DNA from 4 places in the Streptomyces sp. NPDC006339 genome. Region 4 is predicted to be linked to each of the others. Evidence: riboswitches for the same ligand, from Rfam matches in the RefSeq annotation. Region 4 holds a riboswitch; each other region holds the start of a gene.

The links. A riboswitch is a leader RNA that binds a small molecule or an ion and turns the genes downstream of it on or off. The one in region 4 is predicted to bind cyclic di-AMP.
Positions count from the first base shown of each region.
Region 1: another riboswitch for cyclic di-AMP. It lies ahead of ABZ135_RS03530 (M23 family metallopeptidase); the one in region 4 lies ahead of ABZ135_RS06425 (LysM peptidoglycan-binding domain-containing M23 family metallopeptidase).
Region 2: another riboswitch for cyclic di-AMP. It lies ahead of ABZ135_RS34445 (M23 family metallopeptidase); the one in region 4 lies ahead of ABZ135_RS06425 (LysM peptidoglycan-binding domain-containing M23 family metallopeptidase).
Region 3: another riboswitch for cyclic di-AMP. It lies ahead of ABZ135_RS36785 (LysM peptidoglycan-binding domain-containing protein); the one in region 4 lies ahead of ABZ135_RS06425 (LysM peptidoglycan-binding domain-containing M23 family metallopeptidase).

Region 1 covers NZ_JBEXQW010000003.1:156,762-163,768, reverse strand. The annotation lists gene ABZ135_RS03545 (DNA topoisomerase IV subunit A) at 1-63, opposite strand, end outside; gene ABZ135_RS03540 (pitrilysin family protein) at 245-1,591, shown strand; gene ABZ135_RS03535 (pitrilysin family protein) at 1,618-2,985, shown strand; cyclic di-AMP (ydaO/yuaA leader) riboswitch at 3,188-3,353, shown strand; gene ABZ135_RS03530 (M23 family metallopeptidase) at 3,366-4,136, shown strand; gene ABZ135_RS03525 (GntR family transcriptional regulator) at 4,307-4,990, shown strand; gene ABZ135_RS03520 (HPr family phosphocarrier protein) at 5,148-5,429, opposite strand; gene ABZ135_RS03515 (GNAT family N-acetyltransferase) at 5,624-7,007, shown strand, end outside.
Region 2 covers NZ_JBEXQW010000064.1:15,111-22,117, reverse strand. The annotation lists gene ABZ135_RS34450 (aldo/keto reductase) at 1-919, opposite strand, end outside; gene ABZ135_RS34445 (M23 family metallopeptidase) at 968-2,092, opposite strand; cyclic di-AMP (ydaO/yuaA leader) riboswitch at 2,104-2,251, opposite strand; gene ABZ135_RS34440 (PP2C family protein-serine/threonine phosphatase) at 2,490-3,701, opposite strand; gene ABZ135_RS34435 (MFS transporter) at 4,042-5,280, opposite strand; gene ABZ135_RS34430 (pyridoxal-phosphate dependent enzyme) at 5,277-6,563, opposite strand; gene ABZ135_RS34425 (hypothetical protein) at 6,702-7,007, opposite strand, start outside.
Region 3 covers NZ_JBEXQW010000079.1:3,971-10,977, reverse strand. The annotation lists gene ABZ135_RS36810 (SDR family oxidoreductase) at 1-728, shown strand, start outside; gene ABZ135_RS36805 (CBS domain-containing protein) at 919-1,338, shown strand; gene ABZ135_RS36800 (universal stress protein) at 1,588-1,758, shown strand; gene ABZ135_RS36795 (DUF6213 family protein) at 1,755-2,153, shown strand; gene ABZ135_RS36790 (class E sortase) at 2,210-2,941, opposite strand; cyclic di-AMP (ydaO/yuaA leader) riboswitch at 3,375-3,530, shown strand; gene ABZ135_RS36785 (LysM peptidoglycan-binding domain-containing protein) at 3,535-4,380, shown strand; gene ABZ135_RS36780 (hypothetical protein) at 4,452-4,814, opposite strand; gene ABZ135_RS36775 (hemerythrin domain-containing protein) at 4,828-5,397, opposite strand; gene ABZ135_RS36770 (endonuclease) at 5,529-6,170, opposite strand; gene ABZ135_RS36765 (histidine phosphatase family protein) at 6,199-6,870, opposite strand; gene ABZ135_RS36760 (class II fructose-bisphosphate aldolase) at 6,911-7,007, opposite strand, start outside.
Region 4 covers NZ_JBEXQW010000006.1:49,146-56,152, forward strand. The annotation lists gene ABZ135_RS06420 (SGNH/GDSL hydrolase family protein) at 1-26, opposite strand, end outside; gene ABZ135_RS06425 (LysM peptidoglycan-binding domain-containing M23 family metallopeptidase) at 227-1,213, opposite strand; cyclic di-AMP (ydaO/yuaA leader) riboswitch at 1,218-1,389, opposite strand; gene ABZ135_RS06430 (tyrosine-protein phosphatase) at 1,745-2,542, shown strand; gene ABZ135_RS06435 (DUF6126 family protein) at 2,549-2,704, opposite strand; gene ABZ135_RS06440 (XRE family transcriptional regulator) at 2,724-3,362, opposite strand; gene ABZ135_RS06445 (aspartate aminotransferase family protein) at 3,452-4,837, opposite strand; gene hpnH (adenosyl-hopene transferase HpnH) at 4,851-5,873, opposite strand; gene ABZ135_RS06455 (1-hydroxy-2-methyl-2-butenyl 4-diphosphate reductase) at 5,881-6,579, opposite strand; gene shc (squalene--hopene cyclase) at 6,579-7,007, opposite strand, start outside.

The DNA.
Region 1 (7,007 bases), on a different contig from region 4:
GTCGAGGATTCGCTCCTCGAACGCGTCGTCCGGCGGCGGTGTCTTCGTGCTGCGGCGGGCCATCGCGGCTGCGGCTCCTTCACCAACATGGTTGATCTGACGCGGACCATTGTGGACCGTGCCACCGACAACGCCGACCGCGACCCGGAAGAGGGACATCCGATACGGCCGGGAACTTCGCCAGGTGTCGGCGCGCTTGCATACAGTGGCAGGACTTTTTCACATCGCGATCGAAGGGACGTACATGCCCATGGGTCACACGGCCACGGCCGAGACCGGCTCCGGCGGCCTGACAGCGACCGAGCACCGGCTGGCCAACGGCCTGCGCGTGGTGCTCTCCGAGGACCACCTGACCCCGGTCGCCGCGGTCTGCCTCTGGTACGACGTCGGCTCGCGCCACGAGGTGAAGGGCCGCACCGGCCTCGCCCACCTCTTCGAGCACCTGATGTTCCAGGGCTCGAAGCAGGTCCACGGCAACGGTCACTTCGAGCTGGTGCAGGGCGCCGGAGGCTCGCTCAACGGCACGACGAGCTTCGAGCGCACCAACTACTTCGAGACCATGCCCGCCCACCAGCTCGAGCTGGCGCTCTGGCTGGAGGCCGACCGCATGGGCTCGCTGCTCGCGGCCCTGGACGACGAGTCCATGGAGAACCAGCGGGACGTCGTCAAGAACGAGCGCCGCCAGCGCTACGACAACGTGCCGTACGGCACCGCCTTCGAGCGGCTGACCGCCCTCGCGTACCCGGAAGGCCACCCGTACCACCACACCCCGATCGGCTCGATGGCCGACCTGGACGCCGCCACCCTGGAAGACGCCCGGAACTTCTTCCGCACCTACTACGCGCCGAACAACGCGGTGCTCTCGGTCGTCGGCGACATCGACCCGCAGCAGACCCTCGCCTGGGTGGAGAAGTACTTCGGCTCCATCCCCGGCCACGACGGCAAGCCCGAGCCGCGCGACGGCTCGCTGCCCGACGTCATCGGCGAGCAGCTCCGCGAGGTCGTCGAGGAGGAGGTCCCGGCGCGTGCGCTGATGGCCGCCTACCGGCTGCCGCACGACGGCACGCGCGCGTGCGACGCGGCCGACCTCGCCCTGACCGTCCTCGGCGGCGGCGAGTCCTCCCGGCTCCACAACCGGCTGGTCCGCCGTGACCGCACGGCCGTCGCCGCCGGTTTCGGCCTGCTGCGGCTCGCCGGCGCGCCCTCGCTGGGCTGGCTGGACGTCAAGACCTCCGGCGGCGTCGAGGTGCCGCGGATCGAGGCGGCCGTCGACGAGGAGCTCGCCCGCTTCGCGGCCGAGGGCCCGACGCCCGAGGAGATGGAGCGCGCCCAGGCCCAGTTGGAGCGCGAGTGGCTGGACCGGCTCGGCACGGTCGCCGGCCGCGCCGACGAACTGTGCCGGTACGCGGTGCTGTTCGGCGACCCGCAGCTCGCCCTGACGGCCGTGAACCGGGTCCTCGACGTCACCGCCGAGGAGGTGCGGGAGGTCGCCGCGGCCCGGCTGCGCCCGGACAACCGCGCCGTCCTGGTCTACGAGCCGGTGGCCGGCGAACAGAGCGACAGCGACGAGGAAGAGGGAGCGGACCAGTGACCGACGCTGCCGCGTCTTTGACGAGCATGACCTTCCACCCGCAGCCCCGGCCGGGCGAGGCCAAGCCCTGGGCGTTCCCCGCCCCGGAGCGCGGCGCGCTCGACAACGGCCTGACCGTGCTGCGCTGCCACCGCCCCGGCCAGCAGGTGGTGGCCGTCGAGATCTTCCTCGACGCCCCGCTGGACGCCGAGCCCGAGGGCCTGGACGGCGTCGCCACGATCATGGCGCGGGCGCTTTCCGAAGGCACCGACCAGCACAGCGCGGAGGAGTTCGCCGCCGAGCTGGAGCGCTGCGGCGCCACCCTCGACGCGCACGCCGACCACCCCGGCGTACGCGTCTCCCTGGAGGTCCCGGTCTCCCGGCTGCCCAAGGCGCTCGGCCTGCTCTCCGAGGCCCTGATCGCCCCGGCCTTCGCCGAGACCGAGATCGAGCGTCTGGTGCGCAACCGCCTCGACGAGATCCCCCACGAGACGGCCAACCCGGCCCGCCGGGCCGCCAAGCAGCTCTCCAAGGAGCTGTTCCCGGCCTCCGCCCGGATGTCCCGGCCCCGCCAGGGCACCGAGGAGACCGTCGGCGCGATCGACGCCGCCGCCGTCCGCGGCTTCTTCGACGCCCACGTCCGGCCGGCCGCGGCCACCGCCGTGGTCGTCGGCGACCTCACCGGCGTCGACCTGGACAAGGTGCTTGACGAGACGCTCGGCGCCTGGACCGGCGCTCCGGCCGCGCCCCGCCCCATGCCGCCCATCACGGCCGACGACACCGGCCGGGTCGTCATCGTGGACCGCCCCGGCGCCGTCCAGACGCAACTGCTCATCGGCCGCGTCGGCGCCGACCGCCATGACCGCGTCTGGCCGGCCCAGGTGCTCGGCACGTACTGCCTCGGCGGCACCCTCACCTCCCGCCTGGACCGCGTCCTGCGCGAGGAGAAGGGATACACGTACGGCGTGCGGGCCTTCGGCCAGGTGCTGCGGTCCGACGGCAAGGGCAACGGCGCCTCGATGCTCGCCATCAGCGGCTCGGTCGACACGCCCAACACCGGCCCGGCGCTCGAGGACCTCTGGAAGGTGCTGCGCACCCTCGCCGCCGAGGGTCTGACCGACGCCGAGCGGGACGTGGCGGTGCAGAACCTGGTGGGCGTCGCCCCGCTCAAGTACGAGACGGCCGCCTCCGTCGCGGGCACGCTCGCCGACCAGGTCGAGCAGCACCTCCCGGACGACTACCAGGCCCGGTTGTACGCGCGGCTGGCCGAGACGGGCACCGTCGAGGCGACCGCGGCCGTGGTCAACGCCTTCCCGGTGGACCGGCTCGTGACCGTGCTCGTCGGTGACGCGTCGAAGATCGCGGAGCCGGTGCGGGCGCTCGGCATCGGTGAAGTGACCGTCGTCACCGGCTGATTGAGCCGACGTCACGGACGACGAAGGACCCCGGCGACCTGGTTCGCCGGGGTCCTGTCGTATGTCCGTATTGTCGTCAAGGATGCCTGAATGCCCTGTGGCATGTCTTACAAACACCCGAGTCTGTTTGCCGATCGACTGAAGATCGGCCTAGCGTCGACCCGGCTGTCCGGCCGTTGCACCACGCCGCATCCGCGGCAACGGACAGTCATCGCCGAGTCCCCGTAAGGCGCGAGCCTGGGGAGCCGGGGACCCGCACGCAGTCCCTGGGGTGAATCGGACGCCTTCGCTCCGCGCGGAGGGGCCCGTAGGAGACCTTCCTGCTCCGAACCCGTCAGCTAACCCGGTAGGCGAGAGGGAAGGAAAGGATCAGCCACTACATGGCGTTCACCCGTGCCACCGGGAAGCATCGTGGTCCGAGCCGCATGGCGCGCCGCAACGCCGGCCTCGTCGGCGTGGCGACCCTCGCCACCACCGGCGTCATCGGCACCCTCGCCTCCCCGGCGTTCGCCGCCGACACGGAGGAACCCTCTCCCGAGGACACCGGCCTCACCCAGGTGATCACCGAGGAGTCCCTCGCCGAGCGGGTCGACGCCCAGGCCGCTGCGCAGGAGAAGGAAGCCTACGAGGCCGCCGCCCGCGCCAAGGCCGCCGCCGAGGCGAAGCGCAAGGCCGAGGCCCGCGCCAAGGAGGTCCGCGCCGCCAAGGAGCGCGCCGCCCGCGAGGCCGAGCGCAAGCGCCTGAACTCCTTCCAGCTCCCCGTCGCCGGCACGTACGTGTCCACCGGCTACAAGACCGGTGGCTCGCTCTGGTCCTCCGGCAGCCACTCCGGCATCGACTTCCACGCCTCCTACGGCAGCAAGGTCGTCTCCGTCGGCTCCGGCACCGTCGTCGAGGCCGGCTGGGGCGGCGCGTACGGCAACAACATCGTCATCCGGATGCACGACGGCACGTACACCCAGTACGGCCACCTCTCCGCGATCAGCGTCTACGTCGGCCAGAAGGTCACCCCCGGCGAGCAGATCGGCATCTCCGGCTCCTCCGGCAACTCCACCGGCCCGCACCTCCACTTCGAGGCGCGCACCAGCGCCGAGTACGGCTCGGACATCAACCCCCTCTCCTACCTCCGCGCCCGCGGCGTCGACGTCTGACCCGACGGACCCCGCTCACGCGACGGGAAAAGGCCCCGGCTCCTGCGAGCCGGGGCCTTTTCGTTCCCCGAATTGCCGGGCGGCATCGGAAATTCCGGCGTCCTGCAATAGAGTCGCCGGACAAGCGCCGCTCGAATGGGGTTTCGCGCGGATCACAGGGGAGGTCGGACATGCGCATTCCCGCGCACTCGGTATGCACGGCGATCCGGGACGACATCGTCTCCGGGGTGTTCGAGCGGGGCGCCCGGCTGACGGAGGAGCAGCTCGCCCGCCGCTACGGGGTCTCCCGGGTCCCGGTCCGCGAGGCCCTGCGCACGCTGGAGTCCGAGGGCTTCGTCGTCACCCGCCGCCACGCCGGCGCCCAGGTCGCCGAGCCCACCGAGCAGGAGGCGGCCGATCTGCTCGAGATGCGGTCGCTGCTGGAACCGCTGGGCGCCGCCCGGGCCGCCCAGCGGCGCACCGACGCCCACCTCAAGGTGCTGCGCGGCCTGGTCAGGCTGGGCCAGGAGCGGGCCAGGCGGGGCCGGGGCGAGGACCTGGCCGCGCTCGGCGGCTGGTTCCACGAGACCCTGGCGCAGGCATCCGGGAGCCCGCAGCTCACGGCGCTGCTCACCCAACTGCGGCACAAGATCGCCTGGATGTACGTGGTCGAGCCGGCCGATCGGCCCGTGGAGGCGTGGGCCGAGCGCGGGGCGATCGTCGACGCCGTGGCGCGCGGGGACGCCGAACGGGCCCGGGCCCTGACCGCGCTGCACGTGGAGCACGCGCTGCCGCTGCACCGGCTGAAACGGCCGGAGCGGGCGCCTGTGAGGGTTTCGCAACATGTCGTCAACATCGCGGGCCGGCGGAATTAACACGGGCGCCGTATATAAAGGGTGGGGGAATTCCGGGGCGCTGTTCATGCTGCCCGAATTCCGGTGCCCGCCGAATTCCGCGCACAAAAGAAGCCGGGCCCGACGGAATTCCGTCGGGCCCGGCTTCTTGTCGAACCGTCGTCGGGGAGGAGACGGGTCAGACGGTCTCGGGGAGCTCCTCGAGACCCTCGGCGACCAGCTTCGCCAGGCGGTCGAGCGCGGCCTCGGCGCCGTCGGCGTCCGAGGCGAGCACGATCTCCTCGCCGCCCTGGGCACCCAGGCCGAGCACCGCGAGCATGGACGCGGCGTTGACCGGGTTGCCGTCGGCCTTGGCGATCGTCACGGGGACGCCGGCGGCCGTGGCGGCACGGACGAAGATGGAGGCGGGGCGGGCGTGCAGGCCCTCGGCCCAGCCGACGTTGACGCGGCGCTCAGCCATGGTGGTTGCCCTTCAACTTTCAGCGGTTGTCTAGACCAGTCTCTCACGGGTGGCGACATGCTCTCGTACCGACCTGCGGCCCCGGCGGGACGGCCGTTCGGCCTTCCCTACCTTGCCCGCAGCGCACCCGCCGCGCGACCGGTGCTCCCGTCACGACCGGTGCCGCTGTCGTACCCCCGCCGTACGCTTGCCCCATGCAGAGCGCGTCCGAACAGTCGCAGCAGCCGGAACACGCGTATCCCGACCACTGGGAAGCGGACGTGGTCCTCCGGGACGGCGGCACCGCGCGCATCAGGCCCATCACCACCGACGACGCCGACCGGCTGGTCAGCTTCTACGAGCAGGTGTCGGACGAGTCGAAGTACTACCGCTTCTTCGCGCCCTACCCGCGCCTCTCCGCCAAGGACGTCCACCGCTTCACCCACCACGACTTCGTGGACCGGGTGGGACTCGCGGCGACCGTCGGCGGCGAGTTCATCGCCACCGTGCGCTACGACCGCATCAACGACCAGGGGCGCCCCGCCTCCGCGCCCGCCGACGAGGCCGAGGTCGCCTTCCTCGTCCAGGACGCCCACCAGGGCCGCGGCGTCGCCTCCGCCCTGCTCGAACACATCGCGGCCGTCGCCCGCGAGCGCGGGATCCGGCGGTTCGCCGCCGAGGTGCTGCCCGCCAACAACAAGATGATCAAGGTCTTCACGGACGCCGGCTACACCCAGAAGCGCAGCTTCGAGGACGGGGCCGTCCGCCTCCACCTCGACCTGGAGCCCACCGACCGCTCCCTCGCCGTCCAGCGCGCCCGCGAACAGCGCGCCGAGGCGCGTTCGGTGCAGCGGCTCCTCGCCCCCGGCTCCGTCGCCGTGATCGGAGCCGGCCGCGCCCCCGGCGGCGTCGGCCGGACCGTGCTGCGCAACCTCCTCGCCTCCGGCTACACCGGCCGCGTCCACGCGGTGAACGCCGCCCTGGAGGAGGGGCCGCACCACATGGAGGGCGTCCCCGCCTTCCGCTCCGTCGCCGACATCGGCGAACCCGTCGACCTCGCCGTCGTCGCCGTCCCCGCAGAGCGCGTCCCCGAAGCCGTCGCCGACTGCGGCGAGCACGGCGTGCGCGGCCTGGTCGTGCTCTCCGCCGGATACGCGGAGAGCGGCGCCGAGGGCCGCGAGCGCCAGCGCGCCCTGGTGCGCCAGGCCCGCTCGTACGGGATGCGGATCATCGGGCCCAACGCCTTCGGGATCATCAATACGGCCGAGTCCGTCCGGCTGAACGCCTCGCTCGCCCCCCAGATGCCGGCCGCCGGGCGGATCGGGCTCTTCACCCAGTCCGGCGCCATCGGCATCGCGCTCCTCGCCGGGCTGCACCGGCGCGGCGCCGGGCTCTCCTCCTTCCTCTCGGCCGGCAACCGCGCCGACGTCTCCGGCAACGACCTCCTCCAGCACTGGTACGACGACCCCGCGACCGACGTCGTCCTCCTCTACCTGGAGTCGATCGGCAACCCCCGCAAATTCACCCGGCTCGCCCGCCGGACGGCCGCCGTCAAGCCCGTCGTGGTGGTCAAGGGCGCCCGGCACAGCGGCAGCGCCC
Region 2 (7,007 bases), on a different contig from region 4:
CGAGCTCCGCGTCCGTCAGGCGCAGCTCGGCGGAGGCCACGAGGGCGGGGAGCTGCTCGACCGTGCGGGCCGAGGCGATCGGGGCGACGACGGTCGGGCGGGAGGCCAGCCAGGCCAGGGCGACGCTCGCGAGCTCGGCGTCGTGGGCCTCGGCGACCGCGTCGAGGGCGGCCAGCACCTTCCGGCCGCGCTCGGTCTCCAGGTGCTTGGCGGCACTGCCGGCGCGGACGCTGCTGACGGCGCCGCCCGGCCGGTACTTGCCGGTGAGGAAGCCGGAGGCGAGTCCGAAGTACGGCACGGCGGCGAGCCCGGCCCGTTCGACGGTCTCCAGCAGCGGGCCCTCGTAGGTGTCCCGGGACACCAGGTTGTACTGCGGCTGAAGGGCGACATAGCGGGCCAGGCCCTCGGCCTCGGCGAAGTCGAGGGAGGCGCGCAGCCGCTCGGGGGAGATGTTGGAGGCGGCGACGGCCCGCACCTTGCCGTCCTTCACGAGCTGGTCGAGGGCGGTGACGATCTCCTCGACGGGCACGGACTCGTCGTCGAAGTGCGTGTAGTAGAGGTCGATGTAGTCGGTGCCGAGACGGCGCAGCGACTCCTCGGCAGCCGCCTTGACGGTCGTGGCGCTCAGCCCCTTGTACTGGGGGTGGGCGCCGACCTTGGTGGCGACGAGGACGTCGGAGCGGTTGCCGCGCGAGGCGAGCCAGCGGCCGATGACGGTCTCCGACTCGCCGCCCTCGTTGCCCTCGGCCCACGCGGAGTAGACGTCGGCGGTGTCGACGAAGTTGCCGCCCGCGGCGGCGTAGGCGTCGAGGACGGCGAAGGACTGCGCCTCATCGGCGCTCCAGCCGAAGACGTTGCCCCCGAGGGCGAGCGGGAAGACGTGGAGATCGGACGTGCCCAGCCGGCGAAGAGTGGTCATGAGTCGGTCAACCCCCGAGGTCGCCGGGCGTATTCCGGCCAGGCCGGACTAGACGGTCAGGCCCTTGGAGCGGAGCCAGGCCGCCGGGTCGATGCCGTCGCCGGACGGGGTGTGGACCTCCAGGTGGAGGTGGGGCCCGGTGACGTTGCCGGTGGCGCCGACGCGGCCGATGGTCTCGCCGGTGCCGACCGACTGACCCGCGCTCACCGTCATCGACGACAGGTGCGCGTACCAGATCTCGGTGCCGTCCTGGAGCTCCAGGACGACCCGGTAGCCGTACGAGCCGGACCATCCCGCCGACTTCACGGTGCCGCTGTGGACGGCCTTGACTGGGGTGCCGGTGGGGGCCGCGAAGTCCAGGCCGGTGTGGTAGCCGGAGGACCACATGGAGCCGGACTCGCCGTAGGTCGAGGTGAGCGTGTACGAGGAGGTCGGCAGGGCGTAGCTGGCGGCGAGCTTGGCCAGGCGCTCGGCCTCGGCCTTCGCCGCGGCCTCCTCCTCGGCCTTCTTCTTCGCCTCGGCGGCCGCCTGCTCCGCGGCCTTCGCCTGGGTCTCGGCCTCGGCCGCCGCCTTCTCCGCGGCGGCCTTCTCCGCGGCCGCCTTCTCGGCGGCGTCCGCGGCGGCCTGCTGCTGCTCGGCCTGCTGGAGGATGCGGGCGCGCAGCGCCTCGCCCGCGTCGGTCTGCGTCCGGGCCTCGGACGCCTCGGTGCCGGAAGCCTGGTCGGTGCCGGCGAGCGTGAAGGCGGTGAGCGGCTGGGCCTGGTGCCCGGCCGCGACGACGTCGGAACCCCCGGACCCTCCCGAGCCCTCGGCCCCCTCGGCCCCCTCGGCCCCCTTGCCGTCCGCGCCGATCAGCTCGCCGATGCCGGGCAGTTCGGAGGCGTCGGGCAGGTCGACGTCCGGCAGCGCTATGGAGACCGGCGGCCTCTCCTGGGCGGTGGCCAGACCGCCGGCGCCGACCGCGGCGATGACGCCGACGCCGAGCACGGTGGAGGAGCGGGCGAAGTTGGAGCGCTGCTTGACGACCCGGTGGCGCCCGCCGGCACGGCCCCGGTCCCGCAGGGAGTCCTCGGTGGGGTTCCACTCCTCCCCGTCCGCGCCGGCGGCGCTCGACGCCCCCGAGGTGTCGAAGTAATCGAAGGGGGTATGCGGAGCAGGGGTGTTGGAGGCCACGGAGGCGCTCTCCTTTCCTTCCTTCTCGCCTACCGGGTTAGCTGACGGGTTCGGAGCAGGAAGGTCTCCTACGGGCGGTGCCGCACGAGTGCGGTGGGGCCCGATTCACCCCAAGTGGTGGTTCCCCGGTTCCCTTACGGGATTCGGCGCGTGCGCACGGTGCCGTCTCTTGCGACGGCTGGGACGACCGCGCTGCGTTATCGAACGTTAATAGACGTGGCCTCCCGATTCCAAGCCGTTCCGCTTGATCATTAGCTGAATTGGTAGGGAAAAGCCCGAGTTGACCTCCCTTCAGAACGGCGTCAGGACCAAACCCCGTATCTGACGTTACGTCAATTGTTATCGGAGCGACACCTCGTCACCACGCCCTGTCACCACGCCCTGGTACCGCGCCCTGTCACCGCGCCCCGTCACCACCCGCGTCACCACCCGCGTCACGGCGCGGACCCACCGCCCGGTCGGCCGGCGGCACCACCGGCATCGTCCGCCGCCGCTCCGGCTGCCCCACCGCCGGACGGCTCACCGCGAGCAGCGCCATGTCGTCCGTGGTGCCCCCGCCCGTGTGCCGCCGCACATCCGCCACCACCGCGTCGAGCAGCTCCTCGGGCCCCGGGAAGATCCACCCCGCGAGCCGCTCCCCCGGGTCGTAGAAGACCCCCGCCGCGTCCCGCGCCTCCGACAGGCCGTCCGTGTAGAACAGCAGCGTCGCACCCGGCGGATACGGCGACTCGTCGGCCCGGTCCGGCCACACCGCCAGTTCCCCCATCCCCAGCGGCAGCGCGGCCTCGCTGGGCCGCAGCACCTCCACACCCCCGTCCGCCCGCAGCAGCAGCGGCTCGGGATGGCCCCGGTTGACCACCCGCACCACCCGGTCACCGCCCGGGATCTCCGCGAGCACCGCCGTGGTGAACCCCTCGAACGCGTCGAGACCGTCGCGCCGGGTGCCCTCCCGGGCCAGCGCCCGCTCGAGCCGCGCCGCCACCCCTTCGAGGGTCGCCTCCTGCTCGGCCGCCTCGCGGAAGGCACCGATCACCACGGCCACGGCCTCCACCGCGTCGAGCCCCTTCCCCCGCACGTCGCCGACCACCAGCCGCACCCCGTGCGGGGTGTCCTGCACCGCGAACAGGTCGCCGCCGATGAACGCGTCCGCCTGCGCCGCCTCGTACCGGGCGGCGATCTGCAGCCCCCCGATCCGCTCGGCGGGCGTGGGCAGCACCGCCTTCTGCGCCGTCTCCGCGATCACCCGCGCCGAGGCCAGCCGCTCGCCGCTGCGCCGCACCACCCGGCTGATCAGCACCGCGAGGCCCGAGACCGTGGCGACCGTCAGACTCTCGGTCAGGGAGGGGATCTCCGCCACCGTCCCGTTGTAGACGTGCAGACCGACGCTGGCGAGGACGGCGGCGATGCCCGTGAGCAGCGTCGTGAGTGTGGAGAAGAAGGGGGCCGCGATCAGCGGCGCCGCCGAGAACATCGGCGCCGCCGTGTACTGGGGCGGGGTCGACGCGTCGAAGACGATCCCGCCCACGATCACCAGCGGAGGGAGCGCGCGCAGAAAACGCCGGGCGCCGCGGTACGGGCCGGGCGACGGACCGCCGGACCCTGCGCGCACCGCACCGGAGGAGGAGCCGGAGCCGGAGGGCACACCGGACGAGGCCCCACGGCCCCCGGAGGAGGACGCGTCGGCGGCCCGACCGGAGGCCGGACCCGGGGCCGGACGGGCGCGGCGGCCACCGGAGAGGCCCCGCCCGCGCCGCACCGCTGCTCGCGCCACCTGTGCTCTCCCGCCTGCACCGCCGCCTGGACTGCACCGCCGCCTGGACCAGCGCCGGCACTGCCGCCGCCCGGGCTGCCGTCTGGACTGCCCTTCGGCGTGTCCTCTGGACTGGTCTGGACTGTCCTCTGGCTCGCCGCCCGGCCCCGGACGGACCCGCGCCCTGTCCAGGGTGCCGTCAGGCCGCGCGGCTCGGCGACTCCTCCTCGGCCGGTTGGCGTACGGGCGGCGGCTCGGCCAGCCGTCCGCCCCGGGCCAGCAGCGCCATCGCCCCCGCGCACCCGAGACCGACCGCGCACAGCACCAGCCAGGGCGCCGCCGACCGGCCGGTCAGGTCGAGCAGGGCGCCCGTCCCCAGGTTCCCCAGGGTGATGCCCACCCCGCAGACGGTGTTGTAGAGCCCGTAGTGGGTGGCCACCCAGCGGCCCCCGGACAGCGCGACGACCGTGTCCATCTCGTACGGGTAGAGCACCGCGTTCGCGACCGCCAGCACCGCCGCGCACAGCAGCAGCCCCACCAGCGAACGCCCCAGCCCCGCCGGGACGAGGAAGGCGCCGCCCATCAGGGCGAGTCCGAGCACCAGACAGCGCTCGCGCGACAGCCGGGCCTTGCACCAGGCGGTGATCCGCAACTGCCCGGCCAGCGCCACCAGCGCCGAGACCACGAACAGGGCCGTGGTCGCCGCCGTACCGCCGGCGGCGAGCGGCAGCGCCAGATAGACCTGGAAGGACAGCACGTACGAGCCGGTCATGGCCAGCGAGAACAGCCAGAACGTGCGGTTGCCGAGCACCGTACGGAACTGCCCCTTCCGCCCTTCCCCGGCGGTGTCCGCGGCCGCCGAGGACCGGCGCACCGGCAGATGCCGCAGTTGTACGAGGGTGAGCGCGGCGAACAGGACGGCCGCGACCGTGCACGTCAGCCGGAACGACACCCCTGTCAGGGCCACCCCGATCAGCGGTCCAAGGAGGATGCCCGCCTGGTAGTACGCGTTGAACAGGGCGAACGCCTCCACGCGCCGCCGCTCCCCCGCCTCGGCCGCGAGAAAGGCCCGCACCGCCGGGTTGAACAGCGCCCCCGCAAGCCCCGTCGCGAGCGAGGCGGCGAGCAGCGCGGGCAGCGACTGGGCGAAGGCGAGCGCCCCGAAGCCCAGGGTCCGCAGCGCGCAGCCGGCGACGATCAGCGGCTTGAAGCCGAGCCGGTCGGCGAGCGCCCCGCCGACCAGGAACATGCCCTGCTGGGACAGGTTCCTGGCGCCCAGCACGAGCCCGACCGCCCAGGCCGCCATGCCGAGGCCGTCGGCCAGATGCGCGGCGAGGTACGGCATCAGCATGTAGAAGCCGAGGTTGATGGTGAGCTGGTTGAGGAAGAGGAGACGGACGGTCGGGTCGAAGCCGCGGGTCTGGCGCCAGAGGTTCACCGGTCGCCGCCCTGGGAGGAGCGGGCCCCGACCGCGCCGGCCTGGGAGGAGCGGATCGGCGCGGCGCCGGACCGGATGGAGCGGGCCTGGGCGGCGGCACCGGACCGGGCGGGGCTGACCTGGGCGGCGGCATCGGACCGGGCGGGGCGGACCTGGGAGGAGCGGGCCTGGCCGGCGTCGGACCGGGCGGGGGCAGTCCCGCCAGCATCGGTCCGGGCGGGGGCAGTCCCGCCGACGTCGGCCCGGGCGGGGCGGGCCTGCCCGGGCCGGTCGAGGACCCGGCGGGTCCAGCCGCGGACCGGCTCGCCGGGCGCGTACGCCGCCGGCTCCTCCCGTACGGGCCCGTCGAGCAGTCCGTGCGCCGCGCAGAACTCGTCGTTGAAGACGGTGTCGAAATAGCGCTGCGGCCCGTCCGGGAAGACCGCCGCGATCCGGGTGCCGCGCGGCCGGGTACGGGCCAGCCAGCCGGCCACCAGCGCGACCGCGCCGACGCTCCAGCCGCCGGTCGCGAACTGCCGGGCGGCCAGCCGGCGGGCCGCCCGTACCGCCTCCGCCGGCCCCACCCAGTGGACCTCGTCGAAGGCGCCGTGGTCGACGTTCGCCGGGTGGATGGAGGAGCCGAGCCCGCGCATCAGACGCGGGCCGGCCGGCAGCCCGAAGACGGTGGAGTCGATCGAGTCCACCCCGACGAGTTCCAGGGCGGGGCTGCTGGTGGCGCGCAGGGCGCGGGAGATGCCGGCCGAGTGCCCGCCGGTGCCCACCGCGCAGACCAGCACGTCGATCCGGTCGAGCTGACCGGCGAGCTCGGCCGCGAGCCCGGCGTACGCCTCCGGGTTGTCGGGGTTCCCGTACTGGTCGGGCCACCAGGCCCCGGGCAGCGCGAGCAGCAGCTCGGCCACCCGGTCCCTCCGGGCCTGCTGCCAGCCGCCGTGCGGGCTGGGCTCCGGCACGACGTGGACCCGGGCGCCGTGGGCGGTGAGCATCCGCTCCACGATCGGTTCGAGCCCCGGGTCGGTGACGACGTGGACGGGGTGGCCGTGCAGGATCCCGGCGAGGGCGAGCCCGAGGCCGAGGGTGCCGGAGGTCGACTCGACGATCGGGGCGCCCGGCCGCAGGTCACCGCGGCGGCGGGCCTGCTCGACCATGTGGAGGGCGGCGCGGTCCTTGATGCCGCCGAAGTTGAAGCCTTCGAGCTTGGCCCAGTAGCCGTCGTCCATCCACAGCACGGGGGTGTGGCCGACGGTCTGCTCGGCGACGGACAGGAGGTTGGCGGGGTGCGTCATGGGGTCTGCGTCCCTTGGGGGGTGAGGGGGGCTCCGCGCGTACGCGGGCATGCGGAAGAACCGGAGGCGTACGGGCTCAGGCCCGTGCTCGTGAGCGAGCTCGGACCGGGCTCGGGCTCGGGCTCGTACGCGGTCCGGTCAGTTCCGGTCCACTCCCAGGGCGATCAGCAGACGGCCCGGCTCGGGGCCGGGTCCCGCCCTGCCCCGGACGCAGCGCGTGTGCGGGGCTTCGGGGAACACCTCGTCGTACGCGAGGGGGATCGCGCTTCCGGCGTCCGGCGCCGACAACGGCGTCCCGGTGGACTGCGCCGGCAGATGCGCGTCGAAGGCCCAGCCCTCCCCGGACCGCTCGCAGCCGTGCGGCAGGGCGGGTGCGGAGACGCTGGTCCCGGAGGGGCCGCCGGCGAGGGGCAGGGAGTGCCCGTGCGTGCCGTGGCAGACGCC
Region 3 (7,007 bases), on a different contig from region 4:
GTCTCGCCGCGTCCGGCATGGATGTCGGCCTCACCTGGCACCGGGACCGGCGCGGCGCGGAGGAGACCGCCGAAGAGGTACGCGCGCAGGGGCGCGAGGCGTACATCGAGCACCTGGACCTGACGCTGCTGCCGGAGGCCGCCGAGGTCGTCGACGTGCTCGCCGAACGGCTCGGCGGCATCGACGTCCTCGTGAACAACGCGGGCACCGGCACGTCCACGCCGTTCCTGGAACTCGACCACGGCACCGTCCGGGAGGTCCTCGACGTGGACCTGGTCGGTCCGCTGCTGTGCGCGCAGCGCGCCGCCCGGCGCATGGTCCGCCAGGGGCGTGGCGGCCGCATCGTGAACGTGACGTCGGTGCACGAGCACCAGCCGCGGGTCGGCGCGGCACCGTACTGCGCGGCGAAGGGCGGCCTCGGCCTCCTGACCCAGGTCATGGCCCTGGAGCTGGCCGAACACGGCATCACGGTCAACGCGGTCGCCCCGGGCGAGATCGCGACACCCATGACCGGGCAGGAGGACACCGACGTGACCACCGAGTCCCGCCCGGGTGTCCCGCTGGGCCGTCCGGGTGACGCCCGCGAGGTCGCGGCGGTCGTCGCGTTCCTCGCCGGACCGGACGCCTCGTACGTCACCGGCGCGTCCTGGGCCGTCGACGGCGGCATGCTGCGGATGGGGCCGATGGCCGGTTCGCACCTCGGGGACGACGCCTGGCGTCGCGTATGACAGTCGCCAGTCGACGGCCGAGGGTCGGGGCCCGAGGGTCGAGGGCCGAGGGGGTCGGCCGGGGGCGCGGCGGCGGATCGCCCGAGGGCGCCGGGGGCCTGCGAGCGGCGGTGCCCTCGCACGCGTATCGCCCCCGGGGCCGGGTAGCCGGTCCCATGGGGACACCGGCTGCCCGGCAGCAGGAGGAGACATGACCCAGTCCGTACGCGATGTCATGACCGGCCATCCCGTCACCGTCGGCGTCCTCACCTCCGTCGCGGAGGCGGCGCGCGTCATGCGCGACGCCGACATCGGGGACGTCCTGGTCGTCGACGGCGACCGGCTGCGCGGCATCGTGACCGACCGCGACCTCGTCGTCCGCGCCCTCGCGGAGGGCAAGGACCCGTCGGACACGACGGTCCGGTCGGTGTGCAGCGACCGCCCCGTCACGGTAGGGCCCGACGAAGGCGTCGACCGTGCCGTGGGCCTCATGCGCGAGCACGCCCTGCGGCGCCTGCCCGTCACCGAGGAGGGCCGGGTCGTCGGCATCGTCACCCTTGGCGACCTCGCCATCGAGAAGGACCCCACGTCGGCGCTCGCGGACATCTCGTCCGCCGAGGCCACCCCATGAGCGCTCGGGCCGGGTACCCCGGCCGGACCCGCCCGTACCGAGGAGGCGAGGCACCGTGACGCACACCCTGCCCACGGCACATCCGACGACGGGGCCGCCCACCCAGCCCTTCCCCCGCGACCCGACCGATCCGCACCCCGCCCCGCCGACCCGACCCTTCCCGCCCGACCCGGAGGCCCCGCGTCCGGCACCGCCGCCGGCCCCCAGGCCCGAACCGCCGGCACCGGACCGGAGCAGGAGGGCGCGGCCATGAACGACACCGGCGCACGCAGTGCCCGTCCGATCATGGGCAGTCGGGCGGTCATGGGCGGCCGGGGCCGTGGCGGCCTGGCCGACCCGCTGTTCCGCTCCGTCGGCGGGCCAAGGGTGGCTCACGCCTCGTGCCCGGTCCTCGTCGTCCGTCCGGAGGTCGCCTCGTGAACGCGCCCACGTCCTTCATCGTCCTCGCCGACGGCCACCTCCTGGTCCCCGCCGACCAGATGACCGGGCTGCTGCGCCAGGTCGCCGCGGGCTGGCTGCAGGCCACCGACCAGGGCTACGAGGACCACGACCCCGCGACGGTCCTGTCCCTGGCGACCGGACTCATGGAGATCGCCGACCAGATCGACGCCGAGTGCATCGGGCTGATGCCGATGACCGACGGGGACGAGGAGGGGACCGGTGAGGCGCTCGGAGCGGCGTACGCCGGCCCGGATGCCGCCCCGGATGACGGCCCCGACCCCGGCTCTGACGAGCCCGCCGCCGACAGCGGCCCGGACGGACCGGACGCGGAGGAAACGGGCGGGGACCCGGGCGACGAGGGCGGCCCGTCGTAGGTCGTGGGCGCAGTGGGCGGAGTGGGCGGAGTCGGCGCAGCCCGCGCGGGCGCGCGTCACGCGGGGCGGACCGCGACCAGGACGCCGATCTTGTCGATACGGTGCTCCGGGTTGCCCTGCGCGTCCCGCCAGAAGTTTCCGGCCGCGTCGTCCTCCGGCGTCGCGCAGGTGGAGAGCGTGATCATCGCGCGGGTGGGCTTCTCGCCGGGCGAACCGGGGACGGCGGCGCGCTGCTCGGCGAGCGAGCGGGCCGAGCGGAAGGACGTCGTACGGGTCTCGGTGATCCGGTACTCGTACACCTCGCGGCCCGCCGTCACGAACACCCGGTCGCCCACCTCGACGGCCGGCAGGTCGCGCAGCGGCCCGCCCGCCGAGAGGCGGTGCGCCGTCACCTGGTAGTTGCCGGTGTCCCCCGGACCCACGCCGCCCCGCTTCCCGTACGGGCTCGCGGCGACGCCCCGGTCCTGGATGCGGGTGCCGGCGCGGTCGTCGGTCTTCCCCTCGTACGGCACGACCCGCAGGTCCCGTACGCCGATCGACGGGATGTCCAGGTCGGCGGGCCGTGGCCGGGCGGCAGGTGCCGGGGCGGGCGTGGGGGTCGGGGTGGGAGAGGGCGGGGTCGTGGGCGCGGCCCGCGGTGGGGGAGCAGGGGCGGCTGTCGTCTCGGCGGCGCCCCGGTCGGGGGCGGGGGCACAGCCGAGGAGCACGGCGACGACCGTGGCGACGACGGCCGCGAGGGTCGCGACGACCCGGCGGGCCCTGCGGGAACGGGCGCGCGAACGGTCCATGGTCATCCGCCGGGGCCCCGGGACGGCGCCGTGCCGTCCGAGGACCTTCCGACATCTCCCACGCTACGCGCTGCCGCCGCCGTGAGCGCGGGCTGACCGCGCGGGCAAATCGGACGATGTCGGCTTATTCATCTGCAATACCGGAATGGCGAGCGGAATCCCGCAAGGGCTGTATTTCACCACTGAAAGGACGACGTGATGAGCCGGGTGATCTGAATCACGGGAGGAGCGGTGCGCGCGGGCCTGGCGGGACGTCAAGTGCGCGGCTGTGGAAAAGGATTGGGAAACCGCTGGCGAGAGGTCGGAATGATCCTTTTCTTCGGCCACCGAGATCTATTTGCTTTGATTAATTCCCGTCTTGTTCTCGTCCTTCTTCTTCGCATACGGTCACGCGTCAACCGGACGGAAACGCCGAGTCCTGCCACCGTCCGGCATCGCACCCACGACCCTTCCCGGCAGGAGCGGGGGACCCAGGTTCTCCGCCGTGTCCGATCCTTCGGCCACGGCTCGGGGTGAAGCCGCGCCCGCCGCGGCCGGGCATCTCCTGCCCGAACCCGACAGCTCACCTCGCAGGCGAAGGAGAGGAACTCGCCATGCGTGGACACGGGAAGCACCGCCGTCCCAAGAACACCCCGCTCGCCCGTGGCATCGCCGCCGCCGGCCTCACGGGCAGTGCCGCACTCGCCCTCCCGCTCGCCGGAGCGACCGGCGCGGGAGCGGTCACGCCGCAGGGAACGCCTTCCGTCGCAGTCGAAAAGGTCGCGACCGTTCACGTGGTCGCGAAAACCGGGCCGGTGAAGTATTCCGTCGTCCGCGGCGACTCGCTTTCCAAGATCGCTCACGCGTATGCGGTGCGGGGCGGCTGGAAGAAGCTCTACCAGGACAACCGGGCCGCCGTCGGCGGCAATCCGAGCCTCATCCGGCCCGGCCTGAAGCTCACCGTCGACGCGACGTCCGCGCCGCGCGCCGAGTCCCCGCGCAAGCAGGCCAAGACGACCAGGACCAAGGCCGCCCCGGCCCAGCGCACGGCCGCGAAGAGCTCCTCCAGCCAGGGCGCCGCGGCCGCCCGCCCCGCCTCGGCCGTCCAGGCGGCGGCCCCGGCGAAGTCCGCCTCCTACGCGAACAACCTCGACGGCTGGATCCGCGAGTCCCTCGACGTCATGGCCCGCAACGGCATTCCCGGCACCTACGACGGCATCTACCGCAACATCATGCGGGAGTCCTCCGGCAACCCGCTGGCCATCAACAACTGGGACTCCAACGCCGCCGCCGGCACCCCCTCCAAGGGCCTGCTCCAGGTCATCGACCCCACCTTCCGCGCCTACCACGTGGCGGGCATGCCCTTCGACCCGTACGACCCCGTCGCCAACATCACCGCCGCCTGCAACTACGCGGCCGACCGCTACGGCTCCATCGACAACGTCTTCGGCGCCTACTGAGCCGAGCGTCCGACGCGACGGGCCGCGCCCGCCTCCTGGCGGGCGCGGCCCGTCGCGTCGGCGCGACTGCCTCACCGGCGGGCCAGGCGGCCGGCCTTCCACCACGCCACGAGCCAGGCCGTCTCCTTCGCCGCGTCCATGAGATAGGCGGGGCTGATCCGCCCGCGGGGTACGTAGACGAGGTCCACGAGCAGGAAGGTGAGGGCGGTTCCCACGCCCGTACGCCGGGCGTCGCGCATGCCCTCGGGGGTGTTCGCCGCGCGCAGCATCCCGATCCCGGCGGCGGCCAGCAGGCCGGCCGAGGTCTTCTGGAGCCAGTCGTCCGTCTTGCGGCCGTAGACCCGCTCGAAGGTCCTCAGCGACACCAGCGGCCAGAGGCCGCCGACGAGGTTGAAGAGCCCCTGGCCGCGGGCCACCGCGACAGGTGTCACCATGACGGCCTCCCGGTCAGCCGCGACGCAGCGCGTCCTTGGCCCGGTCGAGCATCGCCGCGAACGGGCCGACGGTCCACTGGGCGGCCGTCGAGCCGGCGGTCCTGGGGTGCGGATGGGTGGGGGCCATGCGCTCGACCGCGCGCAGCCGGCGCCCCATGGAACGGCGGTCGTCGATGTCGCACTCCGCGCGGATGCTCGGGAACTCCTCCTGCTCCTCGTGCCGCGCGTGGTCCTCCACGGCGCTCTGGAAGGCCCTGAGCCGGGCGTCGAACTCGGCGCTGTGGACGTCGAGCCCCTCCAGCTCGGCCAGTTCCTTGTTGGCCTGGGACTCCTCCTCGTTGCGCGCCTCGGCCTCTTCCTTGCCGGCCACCCGCTTGGCGACGGGCCGCAGGATCATCTCCTCGGCACTCTCGTGTACGGCGAGCAGCGCGCGCAGCTCGTCGAAGCACTGCTGCTTGGCGTCGCCCTCCGAGTCGAGCGTCTCGGCGAAGAGCTGCCGGATCCGGTCGTGCTGCTCCAGCAGTTGCTCCAGGATGTCGTCCTCGGGCTCGACCGTGCGGGGCGAACCGCTCGTCATGCTCATGACCCCTCCTTCGGAGTGGCGTTCGGTGCGAGACGACCACCGGTCCAGGACGTCGCCGCCCGGAGTCCGTGTGTCGTCCTTGACTCCGCGTCTAGCCGATTGCCGTGCGGTCAAACCCGGGCGTTCCGGTCTCAGGCGTCGGCCCGCGGCTTCCGCGCGGACCCGCCGGCCAGGCCCGCACGCACCAGGGCGGCCGCCAGCCTGGCCAGTTCCTCCGGTGGCACGAGGCGGGCGAGACCGGCCGGAGTGCGGGGCAGTCCGAGGGACTCCGCGGCGGCGAGTGAACGCCGGTCGAAGAACGGCCGCAGCTCCGGCCACACGGCCTGCGCCTCGCGGCAGAAGATGTCGGCGCCGACCGGCCCGATCCTGGGCACCTCCCGCAGCAGCGAGCGCAGCGCGTCCAGGTCCCCTCCGGCCTCCTCCCGCAGTCCGCGTAGATCGCCCCGGAAGCGGTCGAGGACCAGCTCGGCGCCCTCGCCGAGCGCCGTCGCGGTGCTCTCGTCGTACCGGACGTAGTGCGCCCGGCCGAGCGCTTCCACACGCTTTCGCCGGGCGGAGTCCGCCATGGCTCTGGGCGTGCGCAGACCGTCCGCGAACAGCTCCCGCGCTGCCGCCGTGGCCGTCCCGGCGCTGATCCGGGCGGAGCACAGGACGGTGAGGACCAGCAGTTGGTAGAGCGGGGCGGGTTTGTCGCGCAGGGTGATCCCGGCCTCGTCGGCGTAGGTGCGCCCGTGCGCGTCCAGCAGCCTGTCGATCACCTCGGAGGTACGCATGAGGCTCGCTCCTTCCGGTCCACCACGCTCATTCCGCACCCCGACGCTCCGCCCCACCCCGACGCTCCGCCCCGCTCCGACGCTCCGCCCCAGGCGCCCGCTCTCCGACGGGTTGCTGGTTCCAGCCGGCGACGACGGGAAGGCCGTGCTCCGTCGACAGGCGTCCCACGGTCGCCGTCCTCAGCAGGAAGAGCCGCCCTTCGGCGGGCGGAAGACCGAGGTAGCGGGCGGTGAGCACCCGCAGCAGATGACCGTGGGCGACCACGACGCCGTCCTGGGCCGAGCCCGCGAGCAGGGGGGCGATCCGGCGCAGCACGCGGTCGGCCCGGTGGCCCACGTCCTCGGCGGTCTCTCCCGGCCGACCGTCCGGGTGCGGCGGAACGCCGTCGCGCCACAGCGACCAGTCCGGCCGGGTCTCGCGGATCCGGGCCGTGGTCAGGCCCTCGTACCCGCCGTAGTCCCACTCGGCCAGGTCCTCGTCCGTCGCCGCGCCCCGCAGCCCGGCCAGTTCCGCCGTGTCCCGGGCCCGACGCAGCGGACTGGTGAGGACGAAGGAGAGGGAGCGCCCCGCGAAGAACGGGGCGAGGGCACGCGCCTCGGCCTCGCCGTCCGGGGTGAGCGGCAGATCGGTGCGGCCGGTGTGCCGTCCGGTGGCGCTCCACTCCGTCCGGCCGTGGCGGATCAGGAGGAGGTCACCCATGGCCGTACTGCTCCCTTCGCCCGCGCCGGACCGGGACTCCTCACCGTACCGGCGCGTCCGCCGGCCGCACGACCGGGGCGTTGAGCACCGCGAGCAGACGGGCGACCTCGCGGCCCATGGCGGTGCGGCCGGGGGCG
Region 4 (7,007 bases):
GCCGCGTACGACCCGAATGCGTTCATGTCTCTTGATGTCGAATCGTCTGCCACGGGAGCACATCATTCCCCTCCGGGTGTGACCTACGCGACCGTAAGGAGGGGTTGACGCAGGGTGACATATGCCACCGATAAAGATTGTCCCAAGCCGGAATACGCCAGGGGCCCGGCACGTGGTGTGCCGGGCCCTGGCGGACGTCGTGTCGGACGTGGTGTCGAACGGGGCGTCAGATGCCCACGCCGTGCTGGCGGAGGTAGGCCAGCGGGTCGATGTCGGAGCCGTAGCCCGGACCGGTGCGGATCTCGAAGTGCAGGTGCGGGCCGGAGGAGTTGCCGGTCGAGCCGGAGAGGCCGATCTGCTGGCCGCCGCTCACGGACTGGCCGGCGGAGACGGACAGCGAGGAGAGGTGGGCGTACTGCGAGTAGGTGCCGTCGGCGTGCCGGATGACGACCTCGTTGCCGTAGGCGCCGCTCCAGCCGGCGGAGTGGACGGTGCCGGCGCCGACGGCGCGGACGGTGGTGCCGGAGGAGGCGATGAAGTCGACGCCGGTGTGGTAGCCGGAGGACCACATCGAGCCGGAGGCGCGGTACGGGGTGGAGACGCCGCCGCCGACGGGGGCGACCCAGCCGGAGGAGGACGAGGAGGCCGACGACGAAGAGGAGGACGAGGAGGCCGACGTGGACGCCGAGGCGGAGGAGCCCGTGTCCGAGGAGCGCTCGCTGGCGCGCGAGGCGCGCTGCTGGTCGCCGGAGGACTTCGCCGCGCTCTTGGGCTTGGGCGCGGCCTTGGCGGGAGCCTTGGGCGCGGCGGCCGGGGCCTTGGCGGTGGACTTGGCGCCGAGGGTCAGCTCCATGCCGGGAAGGATGAGCGAGGGGTCGTCGCCGACCACCTGGCGGTTGTCGCGGTAGAGCTTCTGCCAGCCGCCGGCGAGGCGGTGCTCGGCGGCGATCTTGGACAGGTAGTCGCCGCGCACGACGGTGTACGTCGTGGGGGCGGCCTTCTTGCCTGCGGTCGCCGCGGCCGGGGCCTGGGCGGGGGTCGCGGCGGCGACGGCCTGCTGCGGGGCGGCGGCCGGGGCGGCCTTCTCGGCGGCGTGCGCGCCGGTCGCGCCGATGAGCGGGAGGGCCACGACGGCGCCTCCGGCGCCGGCGGCCACGAACCCGCGGGTGATCGGGTTGGCCTTGGGACGGCGGTGCTTACCCTTGGCGGGCATGGCGAATTCCTCTCCGTCGCCTGCGAGGTGAGCTGTCGGGTTCGGACTGGAGATGTCCGGCCGCGTGGTCGCGCGGCTTCACCCCGAGCCGTCCTTCGTCGAGGGATCGGCGTTGTACCTGGGTCCCCCGCTCCTGCCTTCTACGGGTGGGTGCGGATTCCGGGCGGTGGCAGGATTCGGCGGTCCGTCCGGATTGAGCGCGACGCTAGACGAGGGGGGTCGGCGGGAACAAGCCACCGTTTTCGCCAGGCCCGTGATTCCCCGAAATCCGCCCGGAATTCCGGTCACCCTCCGTCGATGACGGGCCCTCGATTTCCCTTTCCAGAAGGGAATTTGGAAAAGACGATCAGCAACGGTCCGTCACCTCTATGACGCTGCTCACGCCCGGTTCCTCATCTCCCCTGCAATCAGGGCGCGTTATATCTAAACCCTCAATTCGGACAGAACACCCATTCCTGCCCGAGGGGGTGCGCAGGGGGTTCCTGACCTGGATGATTGCCCCGGGAACCGATCTCGAGACCAGGAGCAACCGTGACGCAAGCGACGACCGAGCCCGAGCTCACCGGCGTACGCAACTTCCGCGATGTGGGCGGACTGCCGACCGTGGACGGCCGGACCGTGCGCCCCGGACGGCTCTTCCGCAGCGGCCACCTGGCGCACGCCACCGCCGAGGACGCCGCCTTCCTCGCCGGCCTGGGCCTGCACACGGTCTTCGACTTCCGCAACGAGGCCGACCGGCGCGTGGAGGGGCCGGACGTCGAGCTCCCGGGCGTGCGGAACGTGAACATACCCCTGAGCGACCCGGCCGACGGCAAGGAGTTCTGGGCGCTCGTCCGCTCCGGCGACCTGGCGCAGTTGCGCGAACTGCTCGGCGACGGCAAGGCCGCGGCCCGGATGTCCGCTTCGTACCGGAAGATGATGGTCGAGCGGACCGCCGAGCACAGCCGGATCCTGCACGAGATGGCCTCGGACAGCGTGCCCGCGCTGATGCACTGCGCCGCGGGCAAGGACCGGGCCGGGCTGTCGATCGCGGTCTCGCTGCTGGCCGTCGGCGTCGAGCGCGACGCGATCGAGGAGGACTACCTCAAGTCGAACGCGCCGCACCGCCGCTACAAGGTGCAGCGCAGCTCCACCGCCCCGGACGGCATGTCGCCGGAGGTGATGGAGCTGCTGAGCCCGCTGTTCGACGCGCGGGCGGAGTATCTGCGGGCCGCCTTCGAGACGATCGACGCGACCTGGGGATCGGTGGACGCCTACCTGACCGAGGGGCTGCGGCTCACCCCGGAGACCCGGGAGCTGCTCCGCGAGCGGCTGCTCGACGGGTCGTGAGCGCGGCTACTGGTTCTGGCCGCCCAGCATGAAGAGCAGATAGAGGAAGCCGGCGAAGAGGTGCCCCGCCACCAGATAGGCGAAGAGGCGGAGCACCAGCCCCTTGGGGAACTTTCCGGCGCCGCGCTCCTCGCCGGTGACCGGTACGGACTTCTCGGGCATAGCGGTACCTTTCGGGGTGTCAGCGGCGGTGCGGAGTGCCGTCGCCGAGGCACAGCTCGGCGGCGGGGCTCTGCATCAGGGTGTGGACGAACAGCAGCTCGGCCCCCGCTCGGGTGGCGGCGCCGATCCGGTGCGGGGTGAGCGAGTCGAAGTGCGCGCTGTCCCCGGGGTCGAGGACGTGGACCGCCTCGCCGAGCGCGAGCCGCACCCGGCCCTCCAGGACGTGGATCCACTCCTCGCCGGGATGGACCCGCACGAGGTCCGCGCGGGTGGCGTGGGGCACGTGCACGCGCAGGCACTGCATCGCGCGTCCGGCGCCGCCGGCCTGGCGGTAGACCCAGCCGTCGGCCTCGACCGGTTCGGAGCGCCCGCCGCGGACGACCGGATCGCGCTCGGGCGGGGCCTCGCCCAGCAGCTCGGACACCGTCGTACCGTAGATACGGGCCAGGGCGAGCAGCATCGGCAGCGAGGGCTGCCGGTTCCCCGTCTCCAGGCGGGACAGGTGGGCCGGCGAGAGACCGGCCCGCCGGGCGGCGGCCTCCAGGGTCAGCCCGCGGCGGCGGCGCAGCTCCCGCAGCCTCGGGGCGACGTCGGGCAGCGCGTCGGGGGCGGCGCGGGCGTCGGGGTCCGGGGCGCTGTCCCCGGGGACGTGGTCCATGGGTCCATTGCGCCAGGATCATGCCTCTGAGGCAACTTTCTTGCCTCAGAGGCAAAACCCTGCGCGCCCGGGCCGCACCTCAGGGGGCGCTAGCGCTGGGCGACGGCCTGCTTGACCAGCGTCTTCCCGAAGTCCCACATCAGACCGCCACCACCGTGGGCGTCGTCCATGACCGCCGTGAAGGCGGTCACGAAGCGGTCCACGTCCGCCTCGTCGATGATCAGCGGCGGGATCAGCTTGATGACCTCCAGATGGTCGCCCGACACCTGGGTCAGGATGCGGTGGCGCTGGAGCAGCGGCACCACGACCATCTGCGCGAAGAGTCCCTTGCGGGCGGCCTGGAGCATCGTCCAGCGGCTGCGCAGGCCCAGCGAGGACGGCCGGCCGAACTCGATGCCGATCATCAGTCCGCGGCCGCGGATCTCGTGCAGCAGCTCGTAGCGCGGGACCAGCTCCCGCAGCCGGCCGGCCAGCAGGTCGCCGATCCGGCGGACGTGCGCCACCGTGCCCTCGGACTCCATCACCGAGAGCACGGCCAGCCCGGCCGCCATTGCCTGCGCGTTCGAGCCGAAGCTGGCCGAGTGGACGAGCACCCGGTCCATCGACGAGTAGACCTTCTTGAAGATCCAGTCCTTGCCGAGGGTGGCGCCGACCGGCACATAGCCGCCGGAGAGCGCCTTGGCGACGCAGACCAGGTCCGGTTCGACGCCGTCCTCGTGCTGGTACGCGTAGAAGTCGCCGGTCCGGCCGAGGCCGGTCTGCACCTCGTCGGCGATCAGCAGCGCGCCGTGCCGGTGGAGGAGCTCCTGGGCGGCGCGCAGGAAGCCGGGCGGTGCCTCGTGGACGCCCTTGCCCTGGATGGGCTCGACGACGAAGGCGGCCACGTCGCCCCGGGCCAGTTCCCGCTCCAGGGCGTCGAGGTCGCCGAGCTCGATCGCGGTGTCGGGCAGCAGCGGGGCGAAGCCGTCCCGGAAGCCCTTCTCCCCGTTGACGGACAGCGAGCCCGTGGTCAGGCCGTGGAAGGCGTGCGCGCAGTAGACGACCCTGGTCCGGCCGGTGGCGTACCGGGCGAACTTGAGGGCGGTTTCCACGGCCTCGGTGCCGCTGTTGCCGAAGAACACCCGGTCCAGGTGGGGGCTGTGGGTGAGCAGCTTCTCGGCGAGCAGGCCGGGCAGCGGCTGGCAGTCGAACCGGGTCAGGTCGGCGAGCTGGGCGTCGAGGACGTCGTGCAGCGCCTTGCGGACCACGGGGTGGTGGCGGCCGAGGCCCATGACGCCGAAGCCGGCGAGCATGTCCAGGTAGTCGGCGCCGTCGGCGTCCCAGAAGTGCGCGCCCTCGGCCCGCTCGTACACCTTGTCGAAGCCGAGGGTGTGCAGCATGCGCGGGAGCTGGTGGTTGAGGTGCCGGGCGTGCAGCTCGTAGCGCTCGCCGCCGCGCTCGGCGAGCAGCGCCCTCAGGTCGAACCCGCCGCTCATCGTCCGTCCGCCCTCACGCCTTGTCCCCGGCGACGGTCTCGCGGACCGCGCGCAGCGACTCCTTGAGCGAGCCCATGGTGGCGAGGACGGCGGTGGGCTCGTAGCCGCAGTGCGCCATGCAGTTGGCGCAGCGCGGGTCCTTGCCGCGTCCGTACTTGTCCCAGTCCGTCTCCTCGATGAGTTCGCGGTACGTGGGGACGTAGCCGTCGCTCATCAGATAGCAGGGGCGCTGCCACCCGAAGAGGGAGTAGTTGGGGATCGCCCAGGCGGTGCAGGGGAAATCGGCCTTTCCTTCGAGGAAGTCGAGGAAGAGCGGCGAGTGGTTGAGCCGCCAGCGGCGCCGGTTTCCGCCCGCGAATGCCTTCTTGAAGAGTTCCCTGGTCTGTTCGACGCCGAGGAAGTGCTCCTGGTCGGGGGCCTTCTCGTAGGCGTAGGCGGGCGAGATCATCATTTCGTCGACCTTGAGGTCGTCGTTGAGGAAGTTGAGCACCTCGATGATCGTCTGCGGGGTGTCGGTGTTGAAGAAGGTCGAATTGGTGGTGACCCGGAAGCCGCGCCGCTTGGCCTCCTTGATCGCGGCGACCGCCTCGTCGAAGACGCCCTCCTTGGCGACGGACTCGTCGTGGCGTTCGCGCAGTCCGTCGATGTGGACGGCGAAGGCGAAGTACCGGGAGGGGGTGAAGTCGTCGAGCTTCTTGCGCAGCAGCATCGCGTTGGTGCAGAGGAAGACGTATTTCCGCTTGGCCACCAACTGGCGCACGATCTCGTCGATCTGAGGGTGCATCAACGGTTCTCCACCGGCGATGGACACCATCGGCGCCCCGGACTCCAGGACGGCACCGACCGCCTGGGCGACCGGCATGCGCTGCTTGAGGACGCCCGCCGGGTGCTGGATCTTGCCGCAGCCCTCGCACTTGAGGTTGCAGGCGAACAGCGGCTCCAGCTCGACGATCAGCGGGAACTTGTCCCGCTTGCGGAGCTTCTGTTCGAAGAGGTAGGTCCCGACCCGGATGGACTGACGGAGCGGCATGGCCATAACTCGCTCACCTCCTGGGGAGCAGCAAAGAACGGTGCCATTCGAAGAATGCGGGAAGGACGGCACGAAGGACGCGGAACGCCGATATTCCCCCGCGTACGGTGCCGATCCTGACCAGTTCGTGTTCCGGGGCGTCCACGACCACCCGTACGGCCGCAACGGGGCGGGCGCCCGCCGCCGTCGCGGTACGCAGGGTGGCGGCGGACTCCATGTCGACGGCGATCGCCCCGCCGGCCCGCAGCGCGGCCCGCTCGGGGCCGCGCACCACGTGGTCGGAGCCGGTCAGCGGCCCGGTGTGGACGGTGCGGCCTGGCAGGGTGTGGGTGAGCGCCTCGACCAGGAGCTCGGTGCCCGTGCAGGGCGTGGCTCCGTCGGGGTCGCGGGTCTCCTCGGCGACGATCAGGTCGCCGGGGTGCATGCCGGGGGCCAGGCCGGCGCAGAAGCCGGAGGCGATGACGGCCGCGTCGCGCCACGTCTCGCGCTCCAGGGCGCGGGAGACGGCCCGGCGCGCCTGCGCCGGGCCCATTCCGGTCCGCACCACGGTGACGGGGGCGGGGGCGCCGCCGCGGTCGCCGCTGCGCAGGGCCAGCTTCTCGATGCCGAGGGCACAGGCGATGAGCAGCGGCGGTGCGGCGGCCGGGGCGGGGGTCCCCGCCGGCTCGGCTCCCGGGCCTGTGGCCGGGCCCGCGGCCGGTTCGCCGGCCATCAGCCGCCCTCCAGGCCGTGCAGCACGGGCTCCCCGTTCACGTAGCGACCGAGCGCGGTGAGCGGGAAGACCTGGCGGTAGAGGTGGTAGTTGATGGAGAAGTCCCAGGGGAAGCCGGTGCCGGTGAAGTACGGCTCGTCCCAGGAGCCGTCCTCGGCCTGCGTGTCCACCAGCCAGGCGACGCCCCGCCGGACCGCGTCGGACTCCCGCTCGCCGGCCGCGAGCAGGGCGATCAGCGCCCACGCGGTCTGGGAGGCGGTGGAGGTGCCGCGGCCGATCCAGCTCCGCTCGCGGTAGGAGCGCAGGTCCTCGCCCCAGCCGCCGTCCTCGTTCTGCACGGACTCCAGCCAGGCGACGGCCCGCCGGATCGCCGGGTGGCCGGTGGGCAGACCGGCGGCGGTCAGGGCCGGGACCACCGAGCCCGTACC